One region of the Streptomyces sp. NPDC007088 genome, then DNA from elsewhere that is predicted to be linked to it. Evidence: riboswitches for the same ligand, from Rfam matches in the RefSeq annotation. Region 1 holds a riboswitch; each other region holds the start of a gene.
What was found. A riboswitch is a leader RNA that binds a small molecule or an ion and turns the genes downstream of it on or off. The one in region 1 is predicted to bind cobalamin.

Region 1 (7,027 bases):
ACCTCGCCGAGGTGATCGGCCGCGATGACGGCGTCGCTGAGCTGGTCGAGGGCGTCGCTGTGCGTTTTCTTGATGGCGTTGATCAGGTCGTCGAGACGGATGCCCCGCTGCACGGACGAGGACTCTGCCGGATGCGTCATGTGACAACCGTAGGTTGACAATCAAGGGGCGTCAACCTCTGGTTGTCACTCACTCCGGCCGGATTCCCGCCTCTCTCCGGCGCCGACGAAGTCGGCCACCGCCCGTGCGAACGCGAGCGGTTGGTCCTCCGCGATGAACGTACCGCTGTCGGGGATCTCCACGAGACGCGCGTCGGGCAGCAGCGCGGTCAGCCGGTGACCGTGCTCCAGCGGCATGACCCGGTCCCGCGTGCCCCACACCACGAGCGTGGGCCGGTCGAAATCGCGCAGCCCCTCGGCGGCCTCCCGCATGTCCTCGGGGCGCGTGGCGGTGAGGTAGGCCCGCAGATCGCGTCGCACACCCGGATTCTCGATCAGGCCCCGGAACCAGCCGTCCGTGACCTCGTGCGGAACCGGGCGCACCGTCATGGGCCCCAGCATGGTCGGGCCCCGGCGCAGCGCCCGCACCCGCACGATCCGGCTCACCAGCCACAGACCGCCCGGCACCCGGCCCGCGAGGGAGACCGCCTTGCCGGGAAGACCCGGCGGGTAGTTGTCGAAGACCTCGCACGCGCCGATCACCAGCCGCGCGATCCGCTCCTTCGCGAGCGGGGCGGCGAACAGGAACAGGCCCGAGTCGCTGCCCACCAGCGTCACGTCCCGCAGGCCAAGGGCCGTAAGGAACTCCGCCTCCAGGGCGGCGATGCCGCGCGGGCTGAGGTCGGCCCCCGGCCGCAGCGGCACCCGGTGGCCGCCCAGCGGCAGGTTCGGCACGATCACCCGGCACGCGGGCGCGAGTGCGGACACCAGTCCGCGCCAGTAACTGCCGTCCATCGCCAGGCCGTGCAGGAGCACCACGACCGGCCCCTCGCCCCCCGTGTCCTCGTACTCGACGGTTCCCGCGGTCAGTTCGATCGTGCGCATGACGGCTCCTTCGCCGTGGCGGGCGCGCGGGCGGCGCGCGCGACCTCGTACCGAGACCCGCCCGGGGCGGGCGAACCGAGCGTAGACGACGCCGTGCGCCCCCGTGGCCCCATCACGCGGGCAGCTGACGCGCCCTGGACGCGGGCCGCGCCCGGCCCGGTGGGGGCCGGCCGGGCGCGGCGCCCGCCGCCTGCGGTTTCGTCACCCGATCGGCCCCGCCCGGTGCCCGCGGGGCCGTGGCCGTGCCGCTCCTCCCGCCGTGCCCGCGCGCGTTCGACGGGCGGGTTGGCGGGGAGGAAGCAAAGATGGGCCGTGACATACGCCGCTGAGCGGGCAGGCGAGCGAGAGCCGTAGGAGCAGTCCAGGCTCCGGACACCGCAGACCCCTGAGAAGGGACGACAACCGTGGCACGACCCAGGATTCTCGTAGTGGGCGCCGGCTTCGCCGGAGTGGGATGCGTACGCCGTCTGGAGCGGCGTATTCCACCGGGCCGGGCGGACATCACCCTGGTCGCGCCCTTCTCGTACCAGCTGTACCTGCCGCTGCTGCCCCAGGTGGCCTCCGGGGTGCTCACCCCGCAGTCCGTCGCCGTCTCGCTGCGCCGCAGCCAGAAGCACCGCACCCGCATCATTCCCGGCGGCGCGATCGGCGTGGACACGCAGGCGAAGATCTGCATCGTGCAGAAGGTCAACGGCGAGATCGTGCACGAGCCGTACGACATCATCGTGCTCACCCCCGGCAGCATCACCCGCACCTTCGACATCCCCGGGCTCACCGAGAACGCCCGGGGCATGAAGACCCTCGCCGAGGCCGCGTACATCCGCGACCACGTCATCTCCCAGCTCGACCTCGCCGACGCGAGCACCGACGAGGAGGAACGCGCCTCCCGCCTGCAGTTCGTCGTCGTCGGCGGCGGCTACGCCGGGACCGAGACCGCCGCGTGCCTGCAGCGCCTGACGCACAACGCCGTCAAGCACTACCCGCGCCTGGACCCCTCGCTCATCAAGTGGCACCTCATCGACATCGCGCCCAAACTCATGCCGGAGCTGGGCGACGAACTCGGCAAGGCCGCGATGAAGGTGCTCGAACGGCGTGGGATCGACGTCTCCCTGGGCGTCTCGATCGCCGAGGCCGGACCGGAGAAGGTCACCTTCACCGACGGCCGCACCCTGCCCTGCCGCACCCTCATCTGGACGGCCGGGGTCGCCGCCAGCCCCCTCATGGCGACGCTCGACACGGAGACGGTGCGCGGCCGCGTCGCCGTCACCCCGGAGATGAACGTCCCCGGGCTCGACGGCGTCTTCGCCCTCGGTGACGCCGCGGCCGTGCCCGACCTCACCAAGGAGGAGGGCGCGATCTGCCCGCCCACCGCCCAGCACGCGATGCGCCAGGGACGCAAGGTCGCCGACAACGTCATCGCCAGCCTGCTGCACCAGCCGATGCGTCCCTACGTCCACAAGGACCTCGGGCTCGTCGTCGACCTCGGCGGCACCGACGCCGTCTCCCGGCCGCTCGGCGTCAACCTGCGGGGACTGCCCGCCGAGGCGGTGGCCAGGGGCTACCACTGGTCGGCGCTGCGTACCGGGCCCGCCAAGACCCGTGTCATGACGAACTGGCTGCTCAACGCGGTGGCGGGTGACGACTTCGTCCGGACCGGCTTCCTGTCGGAGAAGTCCGGGACCCTGCGCGAGTTCGAGCACACCGACGTGTACCTGACTCCGGAGCAGATCCGCGAGCACACCGCCGCCCTGCACGGCGTGCACTGAGCGCGGACCCGCCGAACACGGCGAAGGGGCGGGGGCGGGCGGTTCGGCACCGCCCGCCCCCGCCCCTTCGCGCGCTCAGACCAGCGCGGGAACGGACCGCGGCCGGCCCTCGGCGTCGATCGCGACGAAGGTGAGCCGTGCCGTCGCGACCTCCGTCACCGGGCCGGAGAAGTTCCACCGCTCGGCCGTCACCCGTACCGCGACGTCCATCGAGGTCCGCCCCGCGCGCTCCAGCGTGGCCTCGGCGCTCAGCAGATCGCCCGCGCGCACCGGCGCGAGAAAGGTCATCCGGTTCACGGACACGGTCACCGCCGGACCGTCCGCGTGCCGGCCGGCCGAGGCCGCCGCCGTGTCGTCGATCAGCTTCATCACGACACCTCCGTGGATGGTCCCGTACAGGTTGGTGTCGTGTTCGCTCATGATGTGCTTGAGCATCACCTGGGACTCAGCGGGGGTCTTGCTGTCCCGGACGGCGGCCGGGGGGTTTCCGGCGGACTGCACAGTCACGTCAACTCTCCTTCGCGAGCGGCGTTCTCGGACCCGGCACCGCGGGCGGGAGGACACCGGGTGCGGTGACCGGCACCGGGACGGACCCGGCCGCGACGGCAGCGGCCCGCACCCCGCGGCCGCCCTCGCGCGCACACCGGGTTCACCGCGGGCGCCCACGGCACCCACGGGCAGCGGCAGGTCTTCGGACTCGCGAGCACACACGCCGTACGCCCTTGTACGAGACGGGGCGGGCGGGCACCTACTGGCCGTCGCTTCCCGGGCCCGGTTAGGCCCAGTGCGTGGGACGGCGGTCGTTCTCGCTCACCGCTGCGGGGCAGTCCCGGACTCCCACCGGGTTCCCTCTTACGACGCACCCCGATCCTGAAGGAAAGGGGGCGAACCGACTGCTCGCCCAGCCTAACCCGCGTCACCCGTTTGATCGATCATCCGTGGTCCCCGGCGTACGTGAACTCGGCAACAGCGCGCCGGGCCGGCGCCCGCCCCCACCAGCGGCGCGTCCGCACGCCCACCCGTGGCGGGCGTGCGAGCACCACCACCCGTCGTCCGCCCGGGGCCCCCGCGCGCAGAAGACCTGCCGCGTGCGAGCATGAGGCCCTGTGGAGACCAGAGGGGAGCCGGCCCGGTCCGCCGGGGCGGACGACGCGGAGGGCTGGGGCGACCGGCCCGGGGACACCGCCCTGACCCTGCGGGTACCGGAGGCCGATTCCCTGGTGACGGCCGGGTTCCCCGCTCATGTCACGCTCCTGTACCCCTTCGTGCACGAGAGCCGGCTCGTACCGGGGGCCCGGCGCGAACTCGCCCGGCTGTGCCGGGCCCACCCCGCCTTCACCCTCCGATTCGCGCGGTTCGGCCGCTACCCGGGGGTGCTCTACCTGGAGCCGGAACCGCACGAGCCGGTCCTGGCCCTGCGCGCGGCGCTCCGGGAGCGCTGGCCCGAGGCGGTGCCTTACCGGGGGCTCTTCGGCCCCGGAGGGCTGCCCCCGCACCTCACCCTCGCCCACCACGAAAGGCCCGGAACGTACCCGTCGGCCTATGACGCTCTGGAGCGGCGCTACGCGGAGAAGCTGCCGCTGTGCACCCGCGTGGCCGTGGTCCACCTCATCGTGCGGCGCGAGGGGGCCTGGCAGGACGCGGACGTCCTCCCGCTGGGACCGTAGCCACGGGCCCGCCCGGAACCGGAAGGCGCCACCGCCCGCTCAGGGGTAGAGGTCGCGCCGATAGGTCGCCGGGTCCTCCAGCGCGTCGAGCAGCAGCGCCGCGAGATCCGCGTACGTCGTGCGCGGGGCGGGGGAGCGGTGCGGGGTGAAAGGCGCGCGGCGACGGCCGTGCGCGGGTCCCTCGACGAGGACGACCGGCCGCACGATCGTCCACTCCAGGCCGCTCGCCGCGATGACGGCGTCCTGGTCCTCCCGCTGCCGGATGACGGGCCGCGCCGTCGCCCGGTACAGCGCGGACACCGTGCGGTTGAGCGGCCCCGCCGTATGCCGTCCGTAGGCCGCCTCCGAGACCACCAGAAGCCTGGGCACCCGCAGCCGGCGCATCACGTCGACGACGGTGCGGGTGCCGCGGGAGTACAGCGGGACGTCGCGCCGTCCGCCGCGCAGCGCGTACGCCACCACCGCGGCCCCGGCCCCGTCGAGGGCGTCGGCGACCTCGTCCTCGTCGAAGGGGCCGCCGGTCACCACCCGGTCGGCCGGGGCCTTCGCGAGCCGGGCCGGATCGCGCACGACCGCCGTCGTGGTGTGCCCGGCCCGCGCGGCCGCGTACAGAAAGGCCCGCCCGGCTCTCCCGGACGCGCCGAAGACGGTGATCCTCATCCGTGCGCCCCCGCGCCCCGGCCGGGACCGTTCATGGCATCGCGCCTTCCTGGGAGTAGGACCGACACTCCGACGCTGGGCCCCCGCGCTCTCCCGCGCAACTCGCGTGACCCGTCCGCCGCCCGCCCCCGTGATCCAGGGGGAGTCAGTGCGGGGCACCCGGCCCGTGCGGGGCGCGCCATTCGACGTGGTCCAGCGCGGGCAGCTCCTCCTCGCGCACCGGTTCGCTGCGCCGGCCACCGCTCTTGAAGAAGTCGGCGAGGACGAGGGTCGCCGCCCCCACGGTCACCGCGTCCGGCCCGAGCAGCCCCATGCCGATGGTGACCTTCCCGGCCGGGTGGCGCAGCGAGAAGCTGTCGGCGTAGCGGCGCAGGGACTCCAGGATGTGCGGGCCCAGCTGAAGCCCCGCCCAGCCGCCGATGAGGACCCGCTCCGGGCTGAAGAGGTTGATGAGGTCGGAGATGCCCGCGCCCAGGTACTCGGCGGTCTCCTCCAGCACGGCGACCGCCACCGGATCGGGCGCGCCGCCGTCGTCCCGGGGCTGGGCGGCGGCCAGCAGCGCCGTCACCGCCTCCTCCTCGCCGGCCCCGTCCGGAAGGGTGCCCCCCGCCTCCACCCAGCGCTGCAACAGCGCCTCGGAGCCGGCATACGCCTCCAGACAGCCGCGCGCCCCACAACGGCAGCGCCGGCCACGGACGTTGACGGTCAGGTGGCCCCACTCCCCGGCGCTGCCGTGCATTCCGCCGTGGATCGCGCCGCCGGTCACGATGCACGCGCCGACCCCCGAGCCGAACAGGACGATGACCGCGTCCTCGGCGCCGCGGCCGCCACCGAACCACATCTCCGCCTGACCGAGTGCCTTGGCCCCGTTGTTGACGTGGAAGCCGACCTCCGGGGGCAGTTCGGCGACCTGGCGCAACAAGGTCTCCAGCGGCACACCGGCCCAGCCGATGGTCTGCCCGTGGACCAGGGCTCCTTCAGGACCCGAACGCTCCACGATGCCGGGCACCCCCACGCCGACACCCAGGAGCCGGTCGGGCGGGACGGACGCCTCGGTGAGCACCGAGGCGATGCCCTCGCCGATGTACCGCACGATGACGTCGACGTCGTAACCGAGCTGGGTCAGCGCCAGCTCCGAGCGCGCGAGTTCGGACATGCCCAGGTCGAACAGCTCGATCCTGACCATCGTCTCGCCGACGTCCACCCCGATCAGGTAACCGGCCGAAGGGGAGACCCGCAGAAGGGTACGGGGCCGGCCACCGTCCGACTCGACGACCCCCGCCTCCTCCAGGAGGGCGTCGGCGGTGAGTTCGGAGACGACGTTGCTGATCGAACCCGAACTCAGCCCGGTCGCGGGAACGAGCGCCTGGCGGCTCATCGGCCCATCGAAATACAACCGTTGCAAAACCGCCGCGCGGTTGCCTCTGCGCAGGTCACGCACTGTTCGCCTGTGACGCTCCACCATGTTGCCCCTTCCCGGACGGCAACATACCCCTGCCGTAGCCCTTGACGCGACCTTCTCTCAGGTTTTAACTCACGTCCTAAATTAAGTCGTGAGGCCGTTCAGGGACTGAACGCGTCCAGCACTCCTTGACCACCCCGGAAAGGGGCATTCCGTCATGCGCAGACTTCGAGCCGCTGCCGCTGCCACCCTCGTCACCACGCTCGCCGTCACCGCCAGTGCCTGTGGCGGCGGCGACGGCGACGGCGGGAGTGACGGCAAGTCTTCCAAGACGATCACCTACTGGGCCTCCAACCAGGGGCCGAGCATCCAGGCGGACAAGAAGATCCTGACCAAGGAACTCGCCAAGTTCACCAAGCAGACCGGCGTCAAGGTCAAGCTGGAGGTCGTTCCCTGGGCCGACCTGCTCAACCGCATTCTCGCGGCCAC
Region 2 (7,027 bases), on a different contig from region 1:
CTCGGGGCTGGCCGTGGTGCAGACCGGGCAGGCCGCCGCCCGCTTCGCTTGCTCCCTGGGCTTCGGCGCGGCCTGGACCGCGTGGGGGGACCGCACGGCGCTGGGGACGGCCGCCGTACTGCTGTGCGGGTGCGGCCTGCTGTCGTACGCCCTCCGCCCCTTCGCCCGCGCCCGGACGGGGGGTGCGGCATGACCCGCCGTGGCAGGCTCTCCGTCCTGATCGCCGTGGTGCTGGTACTGGCCGTGGTGGCCACCGTCTCGGTCCTGCGCGCCTCGGCGCGCTCCGACCGCCGCGACCGGGCCCGCCCCGGCGGCCCGACGGTGACGCGGGGCGAGGTGGACCTCGGACCGGGGGCGCGGCGCCTGGTGTTCCGCAACATGGCGTGGGGCCCGCACCGCGACGAGCTGGCCACCGCACCGGCGGGCGCCCCGGGCGGCACCCGCACCGCCACGGCGAACGGCCTCACCTGCCTGCGCTTTTACGCCGCCGCGGGCACCGGGGTCTGCCTGCGGGCGGTGCACGGGGCCCTCACCGACACCTACCGTGCGACCGTCGTGGACGCGCACCTGCGCGAGCGGGCGCGCTATCCCGTCCCGGGCATCCCCTCGCGGGCCCGGGTCTCCCCGAGCGGGCGGTACGCGGCGTGGACCGCGTTCGTCGGCGGCGACAGCTACGCCGGCACCGACTTCTCGACCCGCACGGCGATCCTGGACACGCGTACGGGAAGGCTGACCCCGTCCCTGGAGGTGTACGGCATCGTCAGGGACGGCCGGCGGTACCGGTCGGCGGACGTCAACTTCTGGGGGGTCACCTTCGCGCGCGACGACCGGCATTTCTACGCGACCCTGGCCACCGGCGGGAAGACGTATCTGGTCCGCGGTGACCTGCGAACCCGCGAGGTCACGGTGGTGCACCAGAACGTCGAGTGCCCCTCCCTGTCCCCCGACGGCACCCGGATCGTGTACAAGAAGCGGGTGGCGGGCCTGCCGGCGGACGCCCCCTGGCGTCTGTACGCGCTCGACCTCCGCACGATGCGGGAGACCGCGCTGGCCGAGCCCCGCAGCGTCGACGACCAAGTGGTGTGGAGCGACGACCGGCACGTGACCTATGCCCTGCCGGGCGACTTCGGCGCCGATCTGTACACGGTGCCCGCCGACGGCCGGGGCAGGCCGCGCGAGCTGGTGAAGGCCGCCGTCTCACCGGTCTATCTCTGACCGGCCGAGAACGCCTCCGAACGCGGGCGCGGCCTTCCGGCCGGGACGGCTGCCGACGCGCCGCCCGCCGCGGCCCGCCGGGAACGGCGCGCGGGAGGGGGTGTCCCGGACTCGGTCCCCGGGGCACCCCCTCCCTTTCACTCGCGGGTCACTTCTTGCCGGGAGCGGGTCCCCCGGTGATCTGGAACTGCGATCCGGGCTCGATCACGACGTCGCCCTCGGCGGAGCCGGTGATCGTGACGTCCGAGAGCGTCGCGTTGCCGCGCGCCCCGCCCATCGCGAGGATGCCGGAACCGTTGTTGGACTTGTCGATCGTCACACCGGTGATCTTCGCGTCCGGGACGTTGCCGCCGCCGTTCTTGAACTGGATGCCGTCGTACGTCGAGTCGTGGATGTCGGTGTTCTCGATCACGACCCCGGGAATGTCCTGGCTCGCCGGGAAGACCGTGATGGCGCCGAACTCCTGCGCCTCACCCCAGAAGGCACCGCCGGTGCGGTACAGGCCGTTGCCCGAGATCAGGGTCCGCCCGGAGAAGGGCAGCGGGTCGTGGTCGGTGGCGAGCATGATGCCCGGGTAGTTCATCGTGTCGTACACGAGGTTGTTCTCGACGGTGTTGTCGTGACCGCCGTACACCGCGATGCCGTTGGCCCGCCAGGGCAGCTGGATCGTGTTGTTCGAGAAGGTGTTGTCGTGTCCGGCGTCGGTCGCCGGGTTCTTGACGTACTTGCTGGCCCAGACCGCCAGCGAGTCGTCGCCCGTCGTGCGGAACGAGGAGTTGGTGACCGTCGAATTACGGGTTCCGTTGGTGAAGTTGATGCCGTCCGCATAGGTGTCCCGGATGCGCATCCCGCTGAACTCGACGCCGTCGCCGGGTCCCCACAGCTCGGGGATGTTGTCGTAGTCCCGGCCGACCCACACGCCGACGTTCGCGTGCTCGATCCAGACGTTGGAGATCTTGGTGTTCTTGCCGAAGCGGCCGTTGAGCCCGACGCCGCCCTCGGCGCCGCCGTCCCCGCCGCGTATCCGGCCCGAGCCGAAGACGGCCAGGTCCGAGATCTGCGTGTTGTCGTCGATGTCGAAGCCGAAGTTGCCCTCGTGCGGGTGGTTGATGCCACCCGCGTCCTGCGGCTGGGTGAGCGTGTAGAGCTGCGAGTGCCACATGCCCGCGCCCTTGATGGTGACGTCCCTGATGCCGACCTGATTGTACTGGCCCCGGTTCTGCGGATCGTCGGTCAGGATCTTCTGCTCCTGGCGCCACTGCCCGGCGGGGATCCACACGCAGTCGGTGTCACCGTTCTGGTCGGCGGTGACCGCCGCCTGCAGCGCCTCGGTGTCGTCCTTCCCGTCGTCCGGGACCGCCCCGTACTCGGTGATCGAGGTGCACTCCGCGGGCTTGGCGGCGGGCGGCGCGACCTGCTCCAGGTCGACGAGGTCGAGGACGTAGTACGAGGCGGAGTCGTCCGCGTCGCGCTGCAACCGGAAGGTGGTGCCCTCCGGGTAGCTCCTGTCGAGCAGGGTGTGCGCCTCGTCGAAGAGCCGGCGGGCGTCCGCCTGCGGGGTGTTGGTCAGCGACTCGGGGTCGTCGCTGTTGCCGTACAGCCAGCTGTGCTGCGAGGAGAGGTCGAGCTTCTGCACGAACTTCCCGTCGGCGTACACGCTGATGGTCGCCTCGGTACCGCCACCACCGGGCGCGTCGGGGATCGAGTTGCGCACCACGAGCGAGTTGGTCGGCACCGTCGAGGTGAACTCGACGTAGTCCCCGGTGCCGTCCAGCCGTACCGAGGACCGCCCGGAGGACTCGGTCGCGAAGTTCGTGTGGCCGAAGGTCCGCTTGGCGTCGGCCTTCAGCAGCGTCCCTTCGTAGGTCCCGTTCTCCGCCTCGTACTCCGTATACGGAACGGTGGCGCCCTGCGCCGCCGCCCCGGCACGGACGTCCCGGTCGGCCGGGATCTGCGCCGCCGCGGGCGCGGCCGGCAGCAGACCGCCGGCCAGCAGCGCCACCACCGGCACGCCGCCGAGCAGCCTTCTCCTGAGTCGCCGCGTGTGCTTCCTGGTCACGAGAGTCATGAAGCCCTCTGTTCTGTGGGGGTAGACAGAGTCATGTGCTGATGTTTTGCGTCAGCTACGCAAGTTTTTTGAGTTGTTCAGTCGATCTCGTGCGAGCTGGCGATCAGAGTTTTCAAGCATGTCATGTGATTGTCAACAGCTGTCACACAGCCGCCCGCTCGGACGGTGCCCGCCGCCACCCCCTCGGAGCGCTCCGTCCGTCCCCGTAACCGCCTGCTGGGAAGGCGGTACGCGGGGCGCGGGGGGCGCGGACCGGGGAAGGAAAGAACAGTCCCCGCCTCCCGGGGAGTTGCGCGTACACGTCCGCACGGCGTTCTCGTGGCGTCCGCACCACGCGTCTCGCCTCCATGGCGTTCGCCCTCGCCGCGACCGCCGTTTCGCGCGAGCACCGGCCGGCCCGCCCCACTCCCTCGCCGGACCGCCGCTCCCCCGGGCGAGCGCCATCCGCCCGGTCGGCCGCCGCCCCCGGCTTGCTACGCTGCTGGTGCCTCTCGTGGGGGAAGCCGGTGCGAGTCCGGCGCTGTCCCGCAACGGTGTGCGTGGTCCGTCCAGGTCACGCGAGCCCGATCGCCCGCGGCAGGTGTGCAACCCGTCAACCGCTCGCCGCGGACTGCGAGCAGGACCCCCAGAGCCCCCGGGCCCTTCTGGTGCCCTGCGTACTCCACCGGTGGCGTCAACCCCGGAGGATGTGCGCCACCGTGTCCCGCACCACCGCCCCCACCGCCCCCGCGGATGTCCCACGGGAACGCACACCCACTGCGCCGCTGGTCGTCGGGCTGGCACTCGCACTGGCCGTCTCACTCGCCTGCGGGGTCGGGCTCGGCGCGACGGGCACGGGCTGGGGGCAGGTGCTGCGGCTCCTGTGGGCCGGCCTCAGCGGCGGGAACCTGGGCACCGACGACGCCGCGGACTACACCATCGTGTGGGAGATCCGCTTCCCGCGTGTCGTGCTCGCCGCCGTGGTCGGGGCGGGACTCGCCTCGGTCGGGGTCGCGGTACAGGCGCTGGTGCGCAACGCCCTGGCCGACCCCTTCGTCCTCGGGATCTCCTCGGGCGCCGCCGTCGGCGCCAACGCGGTCATCCTGTTCGGCGCGCTCGCCTCTCTCGGTGTCTGGGCGCTCTCCTTCTCGGCCTTCGTCTCGGCGCTCGGCGCGACCCTCGTCGTCTATCTGGTGGCCCGCTCCCCGCTCGGGCTCAGCCCGCTGCGGCTCGTCCTGACCGGCACCGCCCTCGCCTACGGTTTCCAGGCGGTCACCACCGTCATGGTCTTCGGCGCCGAGCGGGGCGAGGCGGCACGGGCGGCGATGATGTGGCTGCTCGGCAGCCTGGGCGGGGCGACCTGGCCGAAGGTGCCGCTGGCGGCCGCGACGGTGGTGGCGGGCTGGCTGTGGCTCAGGCTGCGGGCCGGCGCGCTCGACGCCCTCTCCCTGGGCGACGAGACCTCGGCGGCGCTCGGCGTGCCGCCCCACCGGTTGCGGCGCGAGCTGTTCGTCGTCACGGCGGCCGTGACGGGCACCGTCGTCGCCGTGAGCGGCGCGATCGGTTTCGTCGGGCTGATGGTCCCCCACCTCGTGCGCATGCTCGTGGGCGCCTCGCACGCCCGGGTACTCGCCGTCGCGCCACTCGCCGGGGCGGTGCTGCTCGTGTGGGCCGACGTGCTGTCCCGGGTGCTGCTCGCCCCGGCCGAACTGCCCGTCGGGGTGGTCACCTCGGCGCTGGGTGTGCCCGCGTTCCTGCTCCTCATGCGGCGCGGGGGCAACGCGCTCCCCGGACGCTGAAGCTCACGCCTCCCGCCCCACCGCCCGTACCCGTGCACGTGCCAAGGCTTGATGTGAAGGAGAAGACGTGCGACTCGACGTCGAAGGTCTCTCGGTCGAGGTGGCGGGCGCCCGGCTGATCGACGAGGTCACCCTGGACGCTCCCGCCGGCACCTTCGTGGGACTGGTAGGGCCCAACGGCAGCGGGAAGTCCACCCTGCTGCGCTGCGTGTACCGGGCGCGACGCCCCGACGCGGGGGTCGTCAGGATCGAGAGCGAGGACGTGCACCGCATGACACCCCGGGCCGCCGCCCGGCTTCTCGCCGCGCTGCCCCAGGAGTCGGCCGCCGACTTCGACTTCACGGTCACCGAGATCGTCGCGATGGGCCGCCTGCCCCACCGCGAACGCACCGCCGCACGGGACCGGGAGATCTGTGCGCGGGCCCTGGAACAGGCCGGGGTGGCGCACCTCGCCGCGCGCGGCTTCCTGTCGCTGTCCGGCGGCGAGAAGCAGCGCGTCCTCATCGCCCGCGCGCTCACCCAGGAGCCGCGCGTCCTCGTCCTCGACGAGCCCACCAACCACCTCGACATCGCCCACCAGCTCGACGTGCTGCGCCGGGTCCGCGGCAGCGGCCCGACCGTGCTGGCCGCGCTGCACGACCTGAACCTGGCCGCCGCCCACTGCGACCTGCTGCACGTCCTGCACGCCGGCCGCGTCGTCGCCTCGGGCCCCCCGGACGAGGTCCTCTCCCCCGCCCTCCTCGCCGACGTCTTCCACGTCCGGGCGCACCGGGTACGCCACCCCGAAACCGGCGCCGCCCAGTTCCTCTTCGATCCGCTCGCCCCCCGACACCCCTGACTGGAAGGCCCCCCGTGCGCAAGCTCCTGTCCACCGCCTCGTCCGGCCTCGCCGCCGCCCTCGCCCTGACCGGCTGCGGCGCGAACGTCTCCTCCGACGACAAGGCCGCGACCTCGCAGGCGGTGACCGTCACCAACTGCGGCAAGAAGGTCACGTACGACAAGCGCCCCGAGCGGGTGGTGACCAACGATGTCGGCATCACCGAGCTCATGTTCGCGCTCGGCCTGGAGGACCGTATGGCCGGATACGTCATGCCCGCCGACAAGGGCTCGACCGACGGCCTGCCGTACGAGGACGCCTACGACAAGGTGAAGTGGCTCGCCAAGGACCGCGTCACCAAGGAGATCGCCCTCAACGCCCGCGCCGACCTCGTCTTCGCCGGCTGGAACTACGGCTTCAACGAGAACACGCTCACGCCGGAGGAATTGCACAAGGAAGGCATCGACACGTATCTGCTCACCGAGTCCTGCCGCAACGCGAGCACGAGCACCTCGCGCGGCATCATGCCGCCGCTCGACGCGCTCTACACGGACCTGGAGAACCTCGGCAGGATCTTCGGCGTCGAGAAGCGCGCCCAGAAGCTGATCAAGCGGTACAAGGCGGCGGTCGCCGCGGTCGGCGCCCAGGCCCCCGAGGACACGGACCGGCCCTCGGTCTTCCTCTACGACAGCGGCCAGGACAAGCCGTTCACCTCCGGCCGCTACGCCGCGCCCGAGCAGATCATCAGCGAGGCCGGCGGCGTCAACCTCCTGCACGACCTCAAGGACTCGTGGACGACGGTGGGCTGGGAGACGGTCGTGAAGCGGAACCCGGACGTCATCGTCGTCAACGACTACGGCTCGACGAGTGCGGCGCAGAAGAAGAAGTTCCTCCTCTCGTACCCGCCGCTACGGAACGTCTCCGCGATCAAGCACCGGCGGATCTTCACGCTCGACTACGCCGACCTCGTGGAGAGCCCGCGCAACCCCTCGGCCGTCGAGCGTCTCGGCGCGTACCTGCGCGACACCGACCGCTCCTGAGGCCGTCAGTGGGCCGCGTCGGCCCCTGAGGACTCCGGCTCGCGACGAGGAAACCCTCGCTCGGGTACGAGGAGGCGGGCCGGACCACCGCCTCCACCCCGCCCCGGTC
Region 3 (7,027 bases), on a different contig from region 1:
TGGACGGACGCGGCGAGCCGGTGGAGTGGGTGCGCTCGGTGTACCGGGGCGACCGCTACAAGTTCGTGGCCCGGCTCAAGCGCCCGGACTGAGGTCCGGCGGGTCCCCCTCGCCGCCCGCCCCGCCCTCTCCCGTCACGGGCGCCCCCGCCGGCGCCCCCGGCGCGGCGTCCGTTATGCGGTACGGGGGTTTCACAACGCCTTTACGTCGCCTAGATTTCGCCCGTCGCGCCCTGATCGACGGGGGCGACCCGGCGCACAGCGGAGTGCGCGCGGGCGACGGAGGGGACGGAGCAGGACATGGCGCGGGAAGTGGAGACAAAGCCGAACCCGGGGGGAGGTGGCGTGCGGCAGCCCGTCGTGACCCCGCTGAGAGTCGTGGTCGGACTGTGCCTGCTCGCGCCGTTCGTGGCGATGTTGTGGGTGGGTTCGTACGCGAGGATCGACCCGGCCTTCATCGGCATCCCCTTCTTCTACTGGTACCAGATGCTCTGGGTGTTCGTCTCCAGCGCGCTGACCCTGCTGGCCTACAAACTCTGGCAGCACGACCAGCGCACCCGGCGTGCCGCTCGCGGAGGTGAGCCCCGATGAAGGACGGCGTCAACGGGGTCGCTCTGACGATCTTCATCCTCTTCTTCGTCGCGGTCACCGTCATGGGCTTCATGGCGGCGCGCTGGCGGCGGGCCAGTACCGAGAGCCTCGACGAATGGGGCCTGGGCGGCCGGTCCTTCGGGACCTGGGTGACATGGTTCCTGCTCGGCGGCGACCTCTACACCGCGTACACCTTCGTCGCGGTGCCCGCGGCGATCTACGCGGGCGGGGCGGCCGGCTTCTACGCCGTGCCGTACACCATCCTGGTCTATCCGCTGATCTTCACCTTCCTGCCGCGGCTGTGGTCGGTCTCGCACCGCCACGGCTACGTCACCACCTCCGACTTCGTGCGCGGGCGCTTCGGCTCGAAGGGGCTCTCGCTCGCGGTGGCGCTGACCGGCATCCTCGCCACGATGCCGTACATCGCCCTGCAACTCGTCGGCATCCAGGCGGTCCTGGACGTCATGGGCGTGGGCGGCGGGGAGGACACGAACTGGTTTGTCAAGGACCTGCCACTTTTGATCGCTTTCGCCGTTCTCGCGGCGTACACGTACTCCTCGGGGCTGCGGGCGCCCGCGCTGATCGCCTTCGTCAAGGACGGGCTGATCTACCTCGTGATCGCGGTCGCGATCATCTACATCCCGGTCAAGCTCGGCGGTTTCGACGACGTCTTCGCGAAGGCCGGCGACGCGCTCTCCCAGAAGAACCCGGCGACCGGACAGCCCAAGGGCGCGCTCTTCCCCGGGGAGAAGGGGCAGTGGGGGTACGCGACCCTGGCGCTCGGCTCGGCGCTAGCGCTGTTCATGTACCCGCACTCGATCACCGCGACGCTCTCCAGCAGCAAGCGGAACGTGATCCGGCGCAACACGACGATCCTGCCGCTGTACTCGCTCATGCTGGGGCTGCTCGCCCTGCTGGGCTTCATGGCGATCGCGGCGGGCGTGAAGGTCGACAACGGGCAGCTCGCCATCCCGCAGCTGTTCGAGGACATGTTCCCGGACTGGTTCACCGGGGTCGCCTTCGCGGCCATCGGAATCGGGGCGCTGGTGCCCGCGGCCATCATGTCGATCGCGGCCGCGAACCTGTTCACCCGCAACATCTACAAGGACTTCCTGAAGCCGGACGCGACCCCGGCCCAGGAGGCCAAGGTCTCCAAGCTGGTCTCGCTGCTGGTCAAGGTGGGCGCGCTGATCTTCGTCCTCGGTATGGACAAGACGGTGGCGATCAACTTCCAGCTGCTGGGCGGCATCTGGATTCTGCAGACCCTGCCCTCGCTCGTGGGCGGCCTGTTCACCCGCTGGTTCCACCGCTGGGCGCTGCTCACGGGCTGGGCGGTCGGCATGGCCTACGGGACGTGGGCGGCCTGGACCGTGGCCAGCCCCACCCAGGACCACTTCGGGGGCTCCTCGAAGGAGATTCCCGGGCTCGGAGAGATCGGCTACATCGGCATGACGGCCATCGTGCTGAATCTGGTCGTCACGCTGGTCCTCACGGTCGTCCTGCGGGCCCTGAAGGCCCCTGACGGCGTCGACGAGACGGTTCCCTCGGACTACGTCGTGGACGCGGGCGACCCGGGCGTGCGGGAGGAGCTGCCGCCCGCGACGGCGGGAGCCCCGGCCGGTCACTGACGCCCCGGCACAGGGATCCGGAGGGCCTCACGGACGGGCCCGGAGGAGGGGCGCGGGCTTCCTCCTCCGGGCCCGTCCGGTGTCCGCGCGGGCCGCCGGGCCCGGCCCCGCACCTCCCGCGATCCGAGTTTTCGCGGACGGGGACGGGGGCCGCTTGTGGAGCCCGCACACCGCGCGGCGGCCTCGGGTCGGGCCGCTGCGCGGGCCGGGGAACGCCCCCTTGTCGGCACTCCACAAGGCTTGGCCGGTACGTGACCTTCGCCCGCCTCGACACAACATCTGGGGTCTCCCTCAGCCCACCCACCCCACATGTATGCTCAGTCTCGCTGTCGTCGCAGGGGAATCCGGTGCGAATCCGGAACTGTCCCGCAACGGTGTGTGGTGCGCCTTTTGCACGCCCGAGTCCGAGGTCCTGCCGACAGCGCGCCAAGGACCGACCGGCCCTGGCGCCCAGACGTCCGGGCCTCGCGGAGTGGGCCGGTGGATGTGTCGCCCCGCCCTGCCCCGGGCCCGTGCGCCGCTCCCCGCTGCCTCCCGCCGGCCCACAGCCGAGCGAGGGAGAGCCACACAGTGACCATCGCGCCAGCAGATCCCGCTTCAGCGGTCACGGCCGAACAGGATCTTCCGGGAACCGCCCTGTTGCGGACCCTGACGAATCTCACCGCCGATCTCCCCGACACCGACCCCGGCCGGGTCGCCGCCGCCGCCCTGCGCGGCCGCAGCGCCCACGCCGACGAGGCGGAGCTGCGCGAACTGGCGACCGAGGCCGCCGCCGGTCTCATCTCGGAGGACCCCGCCTACTCGCGGCTCGCCGCCCGGCTGCTGACCCTCGGCATCACCGAGGAGGCCCGCAGCCAGGGCGCGCACACCTATGCCGAGTCGGTCGCCGTCGGCCACCGCGAGGGCCTGATCGGTGACAGCACGGCCCGCTTCTGCGCACTGCACGCCGAGCGGCTCGACGCGCTGATCGACCTGGAGGGCGACGACCGCTTCGGCTACTTCGGCCTGCGCACCCTCTACAGCCGCTACCTGCTGCGCCACCCGATCACCCGCAAGGTGATCGAGACTCCGCAGTTCTTCATGCTGCGCGTGGCCTCGGGCCTGGCGGCGGACGAGTCGGCGGCCGCGGTGGACGAGGTGGCCTCGCTGTACCGGCTGATGAGCCGCCTCGACTACCTGCCCTCCTCCCCCACGCTGTTCAACTCCGGTACGCAGCACCCGCAGATGTCCTCGTGCTACCTGCTGGACTCGCCGAAGGACGAGCTGGACTCGATCTACGAGCGCTACCTCCAGGTGGCCCGGCTGTCCAAGCACGCGGGTGGGATCGGCATCGCGTACTCCCGTATCCGCGGCCGCGGTTCGCTGATCCGGGGCACCAACGGCCACTCGAACGGCATCGTGCCCTTCCTGAAGACGCTGGACTCCTCGGTCGCGGCGGTCAACCAGGGCGGCCGGCGCAAGGGCGCCGCGGCGGTGTACCTGGAGACCTGGCACTCCGACATCGAGGAGTTCCTGGAGCTGCGCGACAACACGGGCGAGGACCAGCGCCGCACCCACCACCTCAACCTCGCGCACTGGGTCCCGGACGAGTTCATGCGCCGGGTCGCCGAGGACTCCGAGTGGTCGCTGTTCTCCCCGGCCGACGTCCCCGGGCTGACCGACCTGTGGGGCGAGGAGTTCGAGACCGCGTACCGCGAGGCGGAGGCGGCCGGGCTGGCGCGCAGGACGCTGCCGGCCCGCGAGCTGTACGGGCGCATGATGCGCACCCTCGCGCAGACCGGCCAGGGCTGGATCACCTTCAAGGACCACTCCAACCGCACCGCGAACCAGACCGCCGAGCCCGGTCACACCGTGCACTCCTCGAACCTGTGCACGGAGATCATCGAGGTCACCGACGACGGCGAGACGGCCGTGTGCAACCTGGGTTCGGTGAACCTGGGCGCCTTCGTCGAGAACGGGGACATCGACTGGGAGCGGCTGGACGAGACCGTCCGCACCGCCGTGACCTTCCTCGACCGGGTCGTGGACATCAACTTCTACCCGACCGACCAGGCCGCCACCTCCAACTCCCGCTGGCGTCCGGTGGGTCTGGGCGCGATGGGCCTGCAGGACGTGTTCTTCAAGCTGCGGCTGCCCTTCGGCTCCCCGCAGGCGAAGGCGCTGTCCACCCGGATCGCCGAGCGGATCATGCTCGCGGCCTACGAGGCGTCCGCCGACCTCGCCGAGAAGCACGGACCGGTGCCCGCGTGGGAGAAGACCCGCACGGCGCGCGGGGTGCTGCACCCCGACCACTACGACGTCGAGCGGACCTGGCCGGAGCGCTGGGAGGCGCTGCGCGCGCGGATCGCGCGGACCGGGATGCGCAACTCGCTGCTGCTCGCGATCGCCCCGACCGCGACGATCGCCTCGATCGCCGGTGTCTACGAGTGCATCGAGCCGCAGGTCTCCAACCTGTTCAAGCGCGAGACGCTGAGCGGGGAGTTCCTCCAGGTCAACGGCTATCTGGTCAACGACCTCAAGAAGCTCGGCGTGTGGGACGAGCGCACCCGTGAGGCGCTGCGCGAGGCGAACGGCTCGGTGGCCGGCTTCCACTGGATTCCCGAGGACGTACGCGAGCTGTACCGCACCGCCTGGGAGCTTCCGCAGCGCGGGCTGATCGACATGGCCGCCGAGCGGACCGCCTTCCTCGACCAGTCGCAGTCGCTCAACCTCTTCATGGAGACGCCGACCATCGGGAAGCTGTCCTCGATGTACGCGCACGCCTGGAAGAAGGGCATCAAGACCACGTACTACCTGCGTTCGCGTCCGGCGACCCGGATCGCGCGCGCGGCCGGTTCCGGGGCCGCCACCGCCTCGGTCCCCGCCCAGCAGTCCGTGCCCGACGCGGACGCGATCGCCTGCTCCCTGGAAAACCCCGAGTCCTGCGAGGCCTGCCAGTAATGACCACCACTCCCACGGAAGAGAACACCGCGGCCGCCGCCCCCGGCGCCAAGGCCGTGAAGAACCTGCTCGACCCGGGCTTCGAACTGACCCTGCGTCCGATGCGCTACCCGGACTTCTACGAGCGCTACCGGGACGCGATCAAGAACACCTGGACCGTCGAGGAGGTGGACCTCCACTCGGACGTGAGCGACCTCGCGAAGCTCTCGCCGATGGAGCAGCACCTGATCGGCCGGCTGGTGGCCTTCTTCGCCACCGGTGACTCGATCGTCGCCAACAATCTGGTGCTGACGCTGTACAAGCACATCAACTCCCCGGAGGCGCGGCTGTACCTGAGCCGTCAGCTGTTCGAGGAGGCCGTGCACGTCCAGTTCTACCTGACGCTGCTCGACACCTACCTGCCCGATCCGGACGACCGGGCGGCGGCCTTCGCGGCGGTGGAGAACATCCCGTCGATCCGTGAGAAGGCGGAGTTCTGCTTCAAGTGGATCGACGAGGTCGAGAAGCTCGACCGGCTTCAGTCCCGGTCGGACCGCCGGCGCTTCCTGCTCAACCTGATCTGCTTCGCGGCCTGCATCGAGGGCCTCTTCTTCTACGGCGCCTTCGCGTACGTGTACTGGTTCCGCTCGCGCGGACTGCTGCACGGTCTGGCCACCGGCACCAACTGGGTGTTCCGGGACGAGACGATGCACATGAGCTTCGCCTTCGACGTCGTGGACACCGTCCGCAAGGAGGAGCCGGAGCTGTTCGACGACCGCCTGGAGCAGGAGGTCAAGGACATGCTCGCCGAGGCCGTGGAGGCGGAGCTGCAGTTCGCCCGTGACCTGTGCGGCGAGGGGCTGCCCGGCATGAACACGGAGTCGATGCGGGAGTACCTGGAGTGCGTGGCCGACCAGCGCCTTCAGCGGCTCGGTTTCGCCCCGGTCTACGGTTCGCGCAACCCCTTCTCCTTCATGGAGCTCCAGGGCGTGCAGGAGCTGACCAACTTCTTCGAGCGCCGCGCCTCGGCGTATCAGGTGGCGGTCGAGGGTTCGGTCTCCTTCGACGACGACTTCTAGTCGGGTTCCGGGCGGGCCGGGTACGCGTCGTGCCCGGCGCCTCCTGATCCGCGAAAGGCCCGTTCCCCCCGGGGGGAACGGGCCTTTCGCGTGCTCCTCTTCGCCGGGTCAGGGGCGGGTCAGGCGCAGCAGGGCGCGTTTGGGCTGGAGGGTGATGCCGATCCTCGGCTCGTTGACCGTCCCGGGGACGGTCTCGACGTGCCAGTCGCGGACGGTGTTGGCGAGGACCAGCGCCGTCTCGGTGAGGCTGTAGTGGTCTCCCGGGCACTTCCGGTTGCCGGTCCCGAAGGGCATCATCGCGTATTTCGGCACCCGCGCGGCCCGTTCGGGAAGCCAGCGGTCCGGGTCGAAGCCGGTGGCATTCCCGAAGGAACGCGGATCGCGCTGGAGGGCGTAGGGGCAGTAGAGCACATCGGCTCCGGCCGGAATGCGGTAGCCGCCCAGTTCCGTCTCCGCCACTGTTCTGCGGGTGAATATCCAGGCGGCCGGGCGCAGCCGCATGGATTCGGTCAGCAGATTCCGGGTGGCCGTGAGCTTGGGCAGATCCTCGAAATCCACCGGGCGGCGCGGTGCGACGGTATCCACCTCCTCCCTTATCCGCCGTTCCCACTCGGGGTGTTCGGTCAGCAGCAGGAAGGTCCAGGCGAGGGTCGCGGCGACGTTCTCGGCGGCGGCCACGACGAGCGAGACGACGTTGTCGTGGATCTCCCGGTCGGCCAGCGGGACCCCCGTCTCGTCCCTGGCGCTCAGCAGGACGGCGAGCAGGTCCTCCCCGTCGCCCTCGGCCCCGCCCTCGTGCGCGCGCCTGCCG
Region 4 (7,027 bases), on a different contig from region 1:
GCCCCCTTGTTCGCCCGGGACCTGCTCCTGGGCGTGGCCGGTGTGTGGCGCACCCGCGCGACCCACACCTTCGACGAGGAGGACGCCGACCTGATGACGGAGATCGCCGCGCACGCCTCGCTCAGCGTCGACAACGCCCGCCGCTACCGGCGCGAGCACCGCTCCGTGGTGTCCCTCCAGCGGCGCCTGCTCCCGCAGTTCATGACCCGCACCAGCGCGATGGAGACGGCGGGCAGCTACCGGCCCGCCGAGGAGGGCTCCGAGATCGGCGGCGACTGGTTCGACGCGATCGCCCTGTCCTCCTTGCGCACGGCGCTCGTCGTGGGCGACGTGACCGGACACGGACTGCACGCCGCCGCCACCATGGGACGCCTGCGCACCGCCGTGCAGACCCTGGCCGACATGGACCTGGGCCCCGACGAGATGCTCACCCACCTCGATGACCTCGTCGCGCGGCTCGCCTCCGAAGCGGAACCCGAACACCGCGACTCCGTCGGCGCCACCTGCCTGATCGCCGTGCACGATCCCGTCTCCAGCACCTGCACGATCGCCTCCGCGGGCCACCTGCCCCCGCTGATGAGCCCTCCGGACAGCGTGACCGTGCCGCTCGCCGTCCGGCCGGGGCCCCCGCTCGGAGTCGGCGGACAGCCCTTCGAGACCACCACCGTCGACGTACCGCCCGGCAGCGTGCTCGCGCTGTACACCGACGGCGTGTTCCAGGGCTCCGGCCTGGACGTGGACGACGACGTCGGCCGTCTCGCCGGACGGCTGCACGCCCTTCAGCGCGAGGGCGACCACGACCTGACGTCCGTCGGCCGGGCCCTCATCGGGGGCGAGGAGGACCACGGTCCGCGCCGCGACGACACCGCGGTGCTCCTCGCCCGGACCGCCTCTCTCGGACCCGAAGCGGTGGCGGAATGGGAGTTCTCCGCCGCACCGGAAGTGGTGGCGCGGGCCCGGGACGCCGCCACCGGACAGCTCGCCGCGTGGGGCCTTGGGGAACTGAGCTTCTCCCACTCCCTCATCGTCAGCGAGCTCGTCACCAACGCCGTCCGCCACGCGGGCGGTCCCGTCCGGGTACGCCTCATCCGCGACCGGCTCCTGATCACCGAGGTGAGCGACCCCAGCAACACCCAGCCCAGGCTGCGCCGCGCGCACTCCACCGACGAGGGCGGGCGAGGACTGTTCCTGGTCGCGCAGCTCAGCCTGCGCTGGGGCAGCAGGTACGGGGCGACGGGCAAGACGATCTGGGTCGAGCAGGAGCTGTCGGCCGACTGAGCGGACGGCGCCGGGCCGGGGCGCACCGGGCGGCCCCGGCCCTCCTGGGACGCGCGGTCAGGACCTGCCGAGCTCCTCGCGGACGATCCGCGCGGCCGCCACGAGGTGTTCCAGGGAGGCACGGGTCTCGGGCCAGCCGCGGGTCTTCAGGCCGCAGTCGGGGTTGACCCAGAGCCGTTCGGCGGGGATGGCCCCGAGTCCGGCGCGCAGCAGGGCGGCCGCCTCCCGCGTGCTCGGTACGCGGGGGGAGTGGATGTCGTACACCCCGGGCCCGGCCTCACGCGGGTAGCCGTGTCCGGCGAGTTCGTGGGCGACCCGCATGTGGGAGCGGGCCGCCTCAAGGCTGATGACATCGGCGTCGAGGTCGTCGATGGCCGCCACGATGTCGCCGAACTCGGCGTAGCACATGTGGGTGTGGATCTGGGTGGCCGGGCCTGCGCCGCCGGTCGCCAGGCGGAAGGACTCGGTGGCCCAGTCCAGGTAGGCGGGCCGGTCGGCGGCGCGCAGGGGCAGGGTCTCGCGCAGGGCGGGCTCGTCCACCTGGATGACCGGGGTCCCGGCCGCCTCCAGGTCGCCGACCTCGTCGCGCAGGGCGAGGGCGACCTGTCGGGCGGTGTCGCCGAGGGGCTGGTCGTCGCGGACGAAGGACCAGGCGAGCATCGTGACCGGGCCGGTGAGCATGCCCTTGACCGGCCGGTCGGTGAGGGACTGGGCGTACGTGGTCCAGCGCACCGTCATCGGCTCGGGGCGGGAGACGTCGCCGGCCAGGACCGGCGGGCGGACGTAGCGGGTGCCGTAGGACTGGACCCAGCCGTGCTGGGTGGCGAGGTAGCCGGTGAGCCGCTCGGCGAAGTACTGCACCATGTCGTTGCGTTCGGGTTCGCCGTGCACCAGCACGTCCAGCCCGGCCCTCTCCTGGAAGGAGACGACTTCCCGGATCTCGGACCGGATGCGGTCCTCGTAGCCGTCCGTGTCGATCCGTCCCGCGCGCAGGTCGGCGCGGGCGGTACGCAGCCCGGTGGTCTGCGGGAAGGAGCCGATGGTGGTGGTCGGCAGCAACGGCAGCTTGAGACGGGCGCGTTGAGCGGCTGCCCGCTCACCGTAGGGCTGCGAGCGACGGGTCTCGGACTCGGTGACGGCGCCGGTTCGGGCGCGTACGGCCGGGTCACGGGTGAGGGGCGAGTGCGCGCGGGAGGCGAGATCGGCCCGGTTGGCGGCGAGTTGTGCGGTGATCGCCTCCGTACCGCCCGCAAGCCCCCTGGCGAGGGTGACGATCTCGGCGGTCTTCTGCCGGGCGAAGGCGAGCCAGCGCAGGATCTGCGGTTCGATCTCCCGCTCGGCCGAGGTGTCGAGCGGGACGTGCAGCAGGGAGCAGGAGGCGGACACGTCGACCCGCCCGGCCAGGCCGAGCAGGGTGCCGAGCACGGCCAGCGACCCGCTCAGGTCGTTGACCCAGATGTTGCGCCCGTTGACGACACCGGCGACCAGGCGCTTGCCGGGCAGGCCGCCCACGGCGGCGAGCGCGTCGAGGTTGGCCGCCGCCGACTCGGTGAAGTCCAGGGCCAGTCCCTCCACCGGCGCCTTGGCCAGGACCGGGAGGGCCTCTCCGAGGCGGTCGAAGTAGGAGGCCACGAGCAGCTTGGGGCGGTCGGTGAGGGCGCCCAGTTCACGGTAGGCGCGTTCGGCGCCGTTCAGTTCCGCCGGGGTGCGGTCCTGCACGAGGGCGGGCTCGTCGAGCTGCACCCACTCGGCGCCCGCCGCCCGCAGGTCGGCGAGGATCTCGGCGTACACCGGGAGCAGCCGGTCGAGCAGGGTCAGCGGGTCGAAGCCGGACGGCGCCCCGGGCGCGGGCTTGGCGAGCAGCAGGTAGGTGACGGGGCCGACGAGGACCGGCCGGGCGTTCAGGCCGAGTTCCAGGGCCTCACGCAGCTCGGCGACCTGTCGGCCGGAGTCCGCGCTGAACACCGTGTCCGCGCCCAGCTCGGGAACGAGGTAGTGGTAGTTGGTGTCGAACCACTTCGTCATTTCGAGCGGTGCGAGGTCCGCGCTGCCGCGCGCCATCGCGAAGTAGCCGTCGAGCGGGTCGGCGGCCACCGCCGCACGGTGACGCTCGGGGATCGCGCCGACCATGACGCTGGTGTCCAGGACGTGGTCGTAGTACGAGAAGTCCCCGGTCGGTACCTCGTCGATCCCGGCCTCGGCCAGCTGCCGCCAGTGGGCGCGACGCAGCCGGGCGGCTGTCGAGTGGAGCGAGGCGGCGTCGACCCGGCCCTTCCAGTAGCCCTCGATCGCCTTCTTCAGTTCCCGGTTCTGGCCCTGACGGGGGTAGCCGTACACGGTGGACCGTGCTGCCGCGGCTGCGGACTTGGGGGTCACGGAGATCTCCTTCGCGAGACGAGTCCCTGAATCCCGGGGACGGCACGCGAGCGCGAAGGGGTGACGAACCGGGCGGTGTGCCTCACGTGCCGGGCACGCGCGACTCTCCGCCGGGTATGTACGCCGACCCGCCCACGAGGTCACCGGGATGTCCGCGCACGAGCCGGTCGTACGCGGGCAGTGGCAGGTCTTCGGACTCGCGGGCCCGTCCTCTCGGGGGAGGACACCTACTGGCCGTCGCTTCCCAGGTCCCGTACGCCGGGGCCCAGTGCGTATGACGGCGGTCGTTCCCGCTCACCGCTGCGGGGCAGTCCCGGATTCCCACCGGGTTCCCTCTTGCGACGCCTCCCGCCTGGCGGACGGGGCGAACCAGCTGCGCCGACCAGCCTACGGTGCGCCACGGCCGCGCGGAGCGCCACGTCCAGCATGCGGATGGTGCGGGTGGCGCACGTCGGCGTGGCGAACGCCGCCGGCAGGACACGCCCGGGGGAGGGCGCCGCCCGCGGGCACGGTCAGGAGGCGGCCGGCGGCGTCCGGTCGTCGGCCGCCGCCAGACGGGCGGTGAAGTCGTCCGCGAAGCGGGTCAGGAGGCGGCCGAAGGTCCTGCGGTCCTCCTCCTCCCAGTCGGCGACCGCCTCGGCGAACCAGCCGAACAGGGTGCTGACGTACCGGGCGGCTCCCGCGGCGCCGGAGTCGGTCGGCTCGATGAGGCTGGCCCGCCGGTCCAGCGGGTCGCCGACGCGCCGGACCAGATGCCTGCGCTCCAGCTCCTTCACCTGCCGGGTGATGTGCGGACCGGCCATCTCCATGCGCTGCGCGATCTCTCCCACGCGCAGGGGACGGTCGGCCATGTGCAGAGTGAGAAGGACCGACAGGGCCGGCCGGTCCAGCCTCAGGTCCACGGACTCCATCGCGCGCTCGGTGAGCCGGCCCCGGCTGAGGGCGTTGCTCAGCCGCATCAAACGGGGCATCACCTCCCGGCCCAGGGCCTCGTCCGCCGGCACGGTAGGGGCGTCGCCCTCGGGGAGGGGTGGTGGAGTGCTCATCCTCGCCTCACTTGCCTACCTAAAGTAGGTATCTATATGGTGGTGGAAGCGGCACGCCCGGGGGGGCGTCTCCGCCCAAAAAGGATACCTAAAGTACGCATCATTGAGCGTACCGAGCACGGCTGGGAGAGCGACCCCATGAATCACCACGCCCGAAGGACCGTCCTCATCTCCGGTGCCAGCATCGCCGGACCGGCTCTGGCTTACTGGCTCGACCACTACGGCTTCGAGGTCACCGTCGTGGAGAAAGCGCCGTACCTGCGGGCCGGCGGGTACCCCATCGACATTCGCGGGACGGCGATGGAGGTCGTCACCCGCATGGGCCTGCGTCCGCGGCTGGAACGGGCCCACGTGGACAGCAGGCGGATCTCCTTCCTCGATCAGGAGGGGGCGCTCCTCGCCGCCGTACGCCCGGAGGTGGTGACCGGCGGTGTAGAGGGGCGTGACCTGGAGGTGCGCCGCGGGGATCTCGCCGACCAGCTGTACGCACTCGTGCGCGACCGCGTCGAGTTCGTCTTCGGCGACTCCATCGACACCCTCACCGAGGGCCCCGGCCACGTCGAGGTGAGCTTCCGCGGCGGCGAGCGGCGCACCTTCGACCTCGTCGTCGGCGCCGACGGACTGCACTCGAACACCCGCGGTCTGGTCTTCGGGCCCGAGGAGCGGTTCCACCACTACCTCGGCCACTGCTTCGCCGGCTTCACCCTGCCCAACCACCTCGGACTCTCGCACGAGGGCCTCGCCTGGAACGCCCCCGGCAGGGCCGCCGTCCTCTACGCCACCGATCCGCAGGCCCCCGTGTACGGCTTCCTCAACTTCGCGCGGGACGAGGCGCCCTACAGCGCCTTCCGCGCTCCCGAGGCGCAACGCGACCTCGTGGCGGCGCAGTTCGAGGGGGACGGATGGGAGGTCCCCCGTCTGGTGGCCGCCATGCGCGCGGCTGACGACCTCTTCTTCGACGTCGTGAGCCAGATCCACCTGCCGTCCTGGCACCGGGGCCGAGTGGCCCTGGTCGGCGACGCCGCCTACGCCCCGTCCTTCATGTCCGGCCAGGGGTCGAGCCTCTCGCTGGTCGGCGCCTACGTCCTCGCCGGTGAACTGGCCACCCACACCGACCACGGCGCGGCCTTCACCGCCTACGAGCGGGTCATGCGCGAGTTCGTGACCAGGAACCAGGCGCTCGCCACTTCGGGAGGCGCGACCCTGGTGCCCCGCACCGCGCCGGAACTGGCCCGCCGCAACGAGGCGTTGCGGTCCGCACCCGGCCTCCTCCCCGCCGCGGGAGGTGAGGAGGCCCACACCGCTCTGACGCTGCCTGAGTACCCGGCTCGTTGAGCGCGCGCCCCTCTGCCCTCCCGGGGGGTGAGGGATGGCACCCGGTCTCGCGTGCAACCGGACCGCCGCCCACCGTCGCAGAACACGAAGGGCAGCCACCGGCGGTCGGCGCGGGAGTCCTGGGCGGGGCGCCGGTGCCCCGTCCCGTACCTCGCAGCCGCGCAGGTGTGGGGCCCCGAAGCCCCCGTAGCGCGGGACGCGACGGTGAGCGCGCGCACGGTGGCGATCCGTCTGACCCCGCGGACCGGTACCGTCATCGCGCCCGAGACGCCCCCTCGGACCGGTCGCGTCCTTCTGGTCCTTCGTCGTGGCCCCGGGGGAGTTCGGGTCGAGGCACAGGCCCCTGCTCGTCCTCGGCCCGCTCCTCGTCCTCGTCCTGTGCGTGGTGCCCTCCGGTCACCGGGGCGATGCCGGCTCCCCCCGGACGTACCGTCGCTCGTTGCCCGAACGTGTCCGCGCACGAAGTGGGGCGAGAGCTCCCGTGAGCGATGACAAGAAGGTGTACACGCCCTCCCGGCCACGGGAGCCGGGCGGCCGGTGCCGGATTCTGGGCGGGTTCGCCACCGGCGGCCGAACGCTGGAGGCGGGCTTCCGGATCGCGCCGCCGTTCCGGGCACTGTCGGCCGCCTCGTCCCGCGGTACAAGGGCCGACGGCCGTCTGCGCGTCTCGACGCGTCACCAGGGCGGGCCGCTGTCCACCGAGGACGCCCCCACCCGGAGCGTCGACCGGGTCGGGAAGCTCGCCCCGGCGAGGTGGTCGGTGCCGAGATCGACCAGCTCGCCCCCGGTGGGGCCCGTCCTCCGCGTTCGAGGCCGGGGGCCGGAGCCAGCCACTTTGTCCCCTCACGGATAAAAGTTCCGGACTGATGCGTCAAAAAGGTTCCTGGGCGAGGGAAATGCCATTACCTTCCTGACCTGTACCGGACAACAAGGACGCGTGCGCCTCCCTCCCTCGGCGCCCGCGTCCCCGGCGCGACGGCGCGCGCCTGTGC

Region 2: linked by a shared signal. The riboswitch ahead of ACFYMP_RS20680 (FecCD family ABC transporter permease) and the one ahead of ACFYMP_RS30645 (acyl-CoA thioesterase) in region 1 are both predicted to bind cobalamin.
Region 3: linked by a shared signal. The riboswitch ahead of ACFYMP_RS04250 (ribonucleoside-diphosphate reductase subunit alpha) and the one ahead of ACFYMP_RS30645 (acyl-CoA thioesterase) in region 1 are both predicted to bind cobalamin.
Region 4: linked by a shared signal. The riboswitch ahead of metE (5-methyltetrahydropteroyltriglutamate--homocysteine S-methyltransferase) and the one ahead of ACFYMP_RS30645 (acyl-CoA thioesterase) in region 1 are both predicted to bind cobalamin.

What each region holds. Positions count from the first base shown of each region.
Region 1 is NZ_JBIAFO010000033.1:4,503-11,529, reverse strand. Features, by position in the region: gene ACFYMP_RS30660 (Clp protease N-terminal domain-containing protein) at 1-140, opposite strand, end outside; gene ACFYMP_RS30655 (alpha/beta fold hydrolase) at 186-1,043, opposite strand; gene ACFYMP_RS30650 (NAD(P)/FAD-dependent oxidoreductase) at 1,448-2,809, shown strand; gene ACFYMP_RS30645 (acyl-CoA thioesterase) at 2,885-3,316, opposite strand; cobalamin riboswitch at 3,474-3,718, opposite strand; gene ACFYMP_RS30640 (2'-5' RNA ligase family protein) at 3,916-4,476, shown strand; gene ACFYMP_RS30635 (NAD(P)-dependent oxidoreductase) at 4,516-5,136, opposite strand; gene ACFYMP_RS30630 (ROK family protein) at 5,282-6,601, opposite strand; gene ACFYMP_RS30625 (ABC transporter substrate-binding protein) at 6,756-7,027, shown strand, end outside.
Region 2 is NZ_JBIAFO010000012.1:157,498-164,524, forward strand. Features, by position in the region: gene ACFYMP_RS20665 (MFS transporter) at 1-193, shown strand, start outside; gene ACFYMP_RS20670 (TolB family protein) at 190-1,215, shown strand; gene ACFYMP_RS20675 (right-handed parallel beta-helix repeat-containing protein) at 1,364-3,283, opposite strand; cobalamin riboswitch at 3,749-3,873, shown strand; gene ACFYMP_RS20680 (FecCD family ABC transporter permease) at 3,970-5,061, shown strand; gene ACFYMP_RS20685 (ABC transporter ATP-binding protein) at 5,129-5,899, shown strand; gene ACFYMP_RS20690 (ABC transporter substrate-binding protein) at 5,914-6,918, shown strand.
Region 3 is NZ_JBIAFO010000002.1:255,386-262,412, reverse strand. Features, by position in the region: gene ACFYMP_RS04265 (GntR family transcriptional regulator) at 1-92, shown strand, start outside; gene ACFYMP_RS04260 (DUF3311 domain-containing protein) at 300-590, shown strand; gene mctP (monocarboxylate uptake permease MctP) at 587-2,218, shown strand; cobalamin riboswitch at 2,520-2,653, shown strand; gene ACFYMP_RS04250 (ribonucleoside-diphosphate reductase subunit alpha) at 2,789-5,158, shown strand; gene ACFYMP_RS04245 (ribonucleotide-diphosphate reductase subunit beta) at 5,158-6,216, shown strand; gene ACFYMP_RS04240 (cytochrome P450) at 6,325-7,027, opposite strand, start outside.
Region 4 is NZ_JBIAFO010000004.1:133,327-140,353, forward strand. Features, by position in the region: gene ACFYMP_RS08535 (SpoIIE family protein phosphatase) at 1-1,278, shown strand, start outside; gene metE (5-methyltetrahydropteroyltriglutamate--homocysteine S-methyltransferase) at 1,336-3,654, opposite strand; cobalamin riboswitch at 3,840-3,992, opposite strand; gene ACFYMP_RS08545 (MarR family winged helix-turn-helix transcriptional regulator) at 4,167-4,700, opposite strand; gene ACFYMP_RS08550 (FAD-dependent monooxygenase) at 4,839-6,035, shown strand.